3 regions of the Providencia sp. UF-224 genome follow, and region 2 is predicted to be linked to each of the others. Evidence: predicted binding sites of a transcription regulator. Region 2 holds the regulator's gene; each other region holds the start of a gene.
The links. Region 2 encodes Fur, which represses iron uptake genes when iron is present. Its sites were predicted from a motif close to ATAATAATGAGAACNACTATCAA; they were not measured.
Positions count from the first base shown of each region.

Region 1: AC4IFO_RS07890 (TonB-dependent siderophore receptor) is a predicted target of Fur. The motif match lies at 1,156-1,178, and genes of this name have one in related genera.
Region 3: AC4IFO_RS13355 (TonB-dependent receptor domain-containing protein) is a predicted target of Fur. The motif match lies at 940-962, and genes of this name have one in related genera.

Region 1 is NZ_JBSICC010000006.1:48,415-50,625, reverse strand. It holds gene AC4IFO_RS07900 (cupin domain-containing protein) at 1-300, shown strand, start outside; gene AC4IFO_RS07895 (class I SAM-dependent methyltransferase) at 315-1,085, shown strand; gene AC4IFO_RS07890 (TonB-dependent siderophore receptor) at 1,314-2,211, shown strand, end outside.
Region 2 is NZ_JBSICC010000005.1:55,793-58,003, forward strand. It holds gene fldA (flavodoxin FldA) at 68-595, shown strand; gene fur (ferric iron uptake transcriptional regulator) at 862-1,311, shown strand; gene AC4IFO_RS06860 (bactofilin family protein) at 1,986-2,211, shown strand, end outside.
Region 3 is NZ_JBSICC010000012.1:95,164-97,374, forward strand. It holds gene kdgR (DNA-binding transcriptional regulator KdgR) at 1-138, shown strand, start outside; gene AC4IFO_RS13350 (hypothetical protein) at 384-743, shown strand; gene AC4IFO_RS13355 (TonB-dependent receptor domain-containing protein) at 1,205-2,211, shown strand, end outside.

The DNA.
Region 1 (2,211 bases), on a different contig from region 2:
ATTAACTATACCGAACAAGGCATTGCCAGCCGAGTACTTGCTAAGAATGGGGGCGGAAACATCACATTATTTGCTTTTGATAAAGGACAGGCACTGTCTGAACACAGTGCCCCTTTTGATGCCATTGTGATGGTGGCGGAGGGAAGCCTGTTGCTCACTATTGATGGTAAGCCTGTGACGGCTAAACCGGGTGAAATTGTGCGAATGCCAGCTAATATTCCCCATGCCGTTGATGCACTAGAGCCTGCCAAAATGCTACTGGTGATGTTACGTGAACCAAGTCATGAGTGCACCCATTAGCTCGGAGGTAATGTATGGATCAATCATTTACAGCACATGAAGCGGGGCATAAGTTTTTAGCTCGTCTTGGAAAAAAACGCTTACGCCCCGGTGGAAAAATTGCGACTCAGTGGTTATTGAACCAATCTGGCTTACATAAAGACAGTCAAGTGCTTGAAATTGCATGCAATATGGGGACAACTGCGATCGAAATCGCTTCACAATTTCGCTGCCATATCACGGGTATTGATATGGATAAACAGGCACTGGAGAAAGCGAAAAAGAATGTGGCTCAGCACGGTTTAAGCGATTTGATTACGATTCAAATGGCAGATGCATCAAAGCTGCCTTTTGCAGATAATAGCTTTGATGTGGTAATTAACGAAGCAATGCTCACGATGTATGGCGATAAAGCTAAAGCGAAGTTATTACAGGAATATTACCGCGTACTGAAACCGGGTGGTTGCCTATTAACCCACGATATTGCATTTAAAGATGCAGACAACCCGCAAGATATTGCATCACAAATGCATCAAGCTATTCATGTTAAGGCTCAGCCGCTACCTCAAGCGCAATGGATTGATTTATTTAAGCAAGCAGGCTTTCAACATGTGATGTCCAGTACAGGGCCGATGACCTTATTATCGCCAAAAGGGCTGATTTATGATGAGGGTTTATTAGGTACTATGAAAATTATTCGTAATGCATTAAAAAAAGAAAACCGCCCGCAGTTTTTACGCATGTTTCGCCATTTCCGACAAAATCGTGGGAAACTCAACTATATTGCAGTGGCCAGCGTGAAATAAGGAAGACACATTCATATGCGCAAGGATGCGCTTAAAACGATACTTAACACAAATAACCTTTTAATTCATCATTGTAATGATAATAATTCTTATATCTAACATGATTATCAGTTACTATTGCGAATAATTTTTCCGCAACATAGTTAGCTGTGATGTAATCATGTGTTGTTATTAGTTCTGGCACTGATAACGATGGTATCAATAATTATATTTAAAGGTTTTAACTCAATGAAAATAAAACACCTTTTTATTCTTTCCCCTTGCTTACTCCCCTTTATGTCTCCCTCAGTATTGGCCGCTGATAACAAAGAAGAAAAAATTACGGTCTCTGCAACCCGCGGTTATAAATCAGTTTCAGAAATGGCACAAACCACTTGGGTGATTGATAATGCCGAAATTGAGCAGCAAGCTGAGGGTGGGAAAGAGTTAAAAGATATTTTATCACAGTTAATTCCGGGAATGAGTGTGAGTGGCCAAGGGCGCACTAACTACGGCATGAACATGCGCGGTCGTTCCATGATTGTGATGGTAGATGGCGTTCGCCTTAACTCTTCACGCAGTGATAGCCGCCAACTAGATTCGATTGACCCGTTTAATATCAACCATATTGAAGTCATTTCTGGTGCAACGGCAATGTACGGTGGTGGTAGTAGTGGTGGTTTAATTAATATTGTGACGAAAAAAGGCCAAGAAGAAAAACAAGTTTCTCTGCAATTAGGTGGGAAAACGGGTTTTAATAACGGCAAAGATCACGATGAAAATGTCGCAGCGGCAGTTAGCGGTGGCAATGAAAATGCACATGGTCGTGTTTCTGTTGCATATCAGCGTTATGGCGGTTGGTATGACGGCAAAGGTGACGCGATTAATATTGATAATACCCAAACAGGGTTACAATTCTCTGACCGTCTTGATGTGATGGCATCAGGCACCATCAAAATTAATGAAACACAACAGATTCAAGCGACCTATCAGCACTATAAGAGTGAATCCGATGGTAAGCACGGCCTATATTTAGGCAAAGATTTTTCCGCGGTAAAAGGGGATGGGAAAGCCTATAACAGTGGCAAATTAAGTTCAGATCGCTTACCGGGGACAGAGCGTAACCTGCTTAATTTACAATATTCAA
Region 2 (2,211 bases):
TAAATGAGTTCTAGAAGTTGAGACACTCCTTCTTTCTCTCTTAGAAAAACAAGAGGTTAATCAGTTTATGGCAGTCATCGGTATTTTCTTCGGAAGTGATACAGGTAACACAGAAAATATTGCCAAAATGATCCAAGAAAGATTAGGCAAAGACGTAGCAGAAGTTCATGACATTGCAAAGTGCAGCAAAGAAGACATTGAAGCTTTTGACATTCTACTTCTTGGTATTCCAACTTGGTACTACGGCGAAGCACAATGTGATTGGGATGACTTTTTCCCAACATTAGAAGAAATTGATTTTGAAGGTAAACTCGTCGCTCTCTTTGGCTGTGGAGACCAAGAAGACTATGCAGAATACTTCTGTGATGCGATGGGGACTATTCGCGATATCATCGAACCAAGAGGTGCGGTGATTGTTGGGCACTGGCCAACCGAAGGCTACCACTTCGAAGTTTCAAAAGGTATGGCAGATGACAACCACTTTATCGGATTAGCGATTGATGAAGATCGCCAACCGGAGTTAACAGATGAACGAGTGGATGCATGGGTCAAACAAATCTCTGAAGAGATGTCATTAGCTGAAATTCTTGGCTAGTCGATTAAAAACAAGTGTTACGCTTAGGCCGAATTCCTTTCCGCTCAAAATGCACCATCGCGGAACGTCATTCGGTCTAAAATAATCGATTAAATATCCTAATTGGATAGACTTATAAGAGATTATCAAAATAATGAGACAATGCATGGTTTCTATTTTTATTTTCCATGCCTATAATTGTAAATCAGTTTAGAAGACAACTGGATTTATGTTAAAAATGTCTCATTATTGTTAAATTTATGATTTAAGATACAGGACAAACCCGCATGACAGACAACAATAAAGCATTGAAAAATGCTGGACTCAAAGTCACTCTTCCAAGACTTAAGATTTTGGAAGTACTTCAGGAGCCTGAGTGCCACCACGTCAGTGCGGAAGATCTCTATAAAAAGCTGATTGATATGGGCGAAGAGATCGGGCTAGCGACTGTATACCGTGTATTGAACCAGTTTGATGATGCAGGTATCGTTACGCGCCATAATTTCGAGGGTGGAAAATCCGTATTCGAATTAACTCAGCAGCATCACCATGACCACTTAATTTGCTTAGATTGTGGTAAAGTGATTGAGTTTACTGATGAATCGATTGAAACTCGCCAAAAAAATATCGCCGCACGTCACGGTATTAAGCTGTCTAACCACAGTTTGTACTTATATGGCCACTGCGCTGATGGTGATTGCCGCGATAACGCTGACGCACACGAAGCAAAAGAGTAATAAATTAATCACCATCATATTTTGATGGTGACCCATTCTTCAAAAGCCTGATAACCACCATTATCGGGCTTTTTTATTGTATCCATCCACCGATAAATTAAGCATTCTCAGTGAGAATATCCATAATTTCTTTCATTTACTTTATATTTATCACTAAAATATGTCGTTAAGGTGAAATATTGAAGTGTTCTATAATAAGTTGCAATTCACTTCAAATCCTTTATATTGTTTGACGGATGAACACACCTTCTCTATTTGAGAATATTTACAATGATATCATAGTGATGCATAACGTTATCTAAAATATACCTTGCATCTTTTTTTCATATCACTGTCATATAGTTTATCTAATTAACGTCTAAAATAAGTTCAGTATATTGCTATATAGTTTTACTTTTTTTAATTTAATAAACAATTTAAGTGTAATAAAAAAGTTAAATTACAACTATATGATGTAATTTGTATATTTTTAGCTAGACTTATTTGGATTGTTCTCGTACTTCGTAAGAGATTAACTGATGAAAAAAACATATCTTTTTATTAATACTAGTTTTTTCTTCTGGTTTCTTACTTTAATAGGATGGTTTTTTCGTCATACAGCCATCACCTTATTTTCATTTGTATTATCAATTCTGTTCTTGATCTTATACTTCAATCAAAAAAAGGTAAGTAAAATGTTCACCAAAAGACAAAACAAACAAACCCCTGAAGAAACCCCTACCATTCGTGAACCTGAAATTACTTCTAAGATAGAAGAACACGTTACGATATCAACGCCAACCCTTAGTGAAGAAAAATCGAATACGATAATTTCGAGGGATGTGATGTTTGAAGGTAATATTACCTCTAATGAGCAGGTCCACATTTATGGCAAAGTCGTTGGTAACATTACAGGAAAAG
Region 3 (2,211 bases), on a different contig from region 2:
CATGTGGTGGCAGGGTTATCTATTTCGTTCCCAACCATTCGTTTTGATGAACAGCAACTTGATCATTATGTACAGTTATTAAAGGCATCAGGCCGCCGTATTTCAGAAAAAATGGGATATCATCACTATCCTGAATAATATTTGCAGGAGCAGGGGGATATTGGAATGTTATTCACGAGTTTCCACCTGCATTTGAAAAGCAGATTAATATTTCAAGAAATCGCCATTTGGCATATCCAGACTGTATCAATCAATTGATTTAATAATTTATGTTAATTATCTATTTGAATAATAAGGTTATCATAAATTAAATTTTAATTATTTCTATTCGGTACTACTGTTGTGCGTATAATGTAAACTTATCGACACAGTAGGATATCTTTATGTTTAAAAAGGCTATTTTTATTATCTTTCTTAGTTTCACTTCTTGCGGCTTTGCCAGCGACTTTACCTTTAAAGAGAAATCACCCGTTGATCGCCAGTTTGATAAAGACTACCAAGGGGTTAAAAAATTACAGGCAGAACAGAAGTTTGTCTTTGATCCCAAAAAGAAACTTTCGCCAGAAGAACAAAGTTATCAAGCTTTACTTGAGCAGCGTGACGCTGACGAAAATGCCTTGTTTAAGCATTTCAATGTCTGCGATGTCAACCCAACGGGAGCAGGGTGCCCAAATTCGACACCGTGGATGACCGATCGCCAACAAATGAAAAAAATGTTGGAACAAGCTCAGCGATATAATTAATGTTTTAATCATTGATAGTTTAATGATTGGGGTGAGTAAAGCCTCCCTTGGATGATTGAAAAGTTGATTATGTTTTCACTCAGTGACGCCCTTTTTGTTTTTTACATTTCATTTAATTCCCCAAGCGACGATGCATTAAGCATGTCGCTTTTTTATGCCTAAATAATTCGCAACGTAATAAACAATAGTGATATTGATGATAATGCAAATGATATTCATTATGATCTTGATCATTATTATCATTGGTGTATATTCCAAGTCCTGCTTGTATTCATAGGGGAAATAGGTTCGTAACCATTCAATAAATAAGGTTTTTATGTTGGCTTTGCTTAAGGCGCAACAGGTAAACCCACCATTACATTCACGAATTCCAGTATGGCAGCAGGGATATTTATCAATCTGCCAGACGGGGTTTTATCGTCTTAATAAAATAATCATTAATTAATGAAGGCATTACTTAAATGATATTTCAAAATAAAAAAATAATTAGCTTACTTGTTATTTGTTCATCAAGTGCGGCATTTGCGGATGAAACTCAAACTACACCTCAAAAAGATAAGCTGCTGGTTACTGCCAGTAAAATAAAATCGAATGGCAAACAAATTGACACTAAAGATGTTTCAACTGTTCGAGGAACAACCAACTCAGACATATTTGCGAATGAAAGTTCATTACAGGTTAATAATGCTCGAAATGAAGCAGGGGCATTAGATATTGGTATTCGAGGCTTACAAGGCAACGGGCGAGTACCGATTATTATTGATGGCAGTTTGCAATCGACCAATACGTGGCGGGGTTATCAAGGTAGTACGGATAGAACATATATTGATATGGATCTGGTGGATACTATCAATATTGAAAAGGGAGCGTCGATGAGCAAATTTTCAGGTGGCGCTATCGGGGGAACGGTTAAATTAAAAACGCTATCCGCGAACAGTATTATTCCTCAAGGTGACCAATTTGGTTTTTTATTTAAAGGGAATATTTACAATAATAACCGCCGCCCATCAGTGGCATCAGACAATAAAAATGAATCGCAGTATCGTTTGTCGGATGGGGTTAAAAATTCACACTTTAATAATGGTTCAGTGACGGCAGGTATGGCGTATCGAAATGAAAAATTTGATGTGTTGATTGCCCATAGCGATAGAAAACAAGGGAATTTTTTTGCAGGGAAAAATGGCTATCATAAATACGCCTCTACCGATGCACCGATAAAACCAGGGCAAGAAGTGGTGAATACCAGCTATGAAAGCCAATCAACATTGTTAAAAACCAATATCTACCTTAACCCTTATTCAAGTATTGAATTAAATTATCGACGTCATGAACAAAAAGCAGGGGAAGTTTTAGCTGCTTATTGGTACCAATCTGATGGAAAAATGCCACAGTGGTCACTGGGAACGGCAGATATTGATACCGCATCATTGAATTATTCCTATAAACCAGACTCACTGTGGGTGGACAT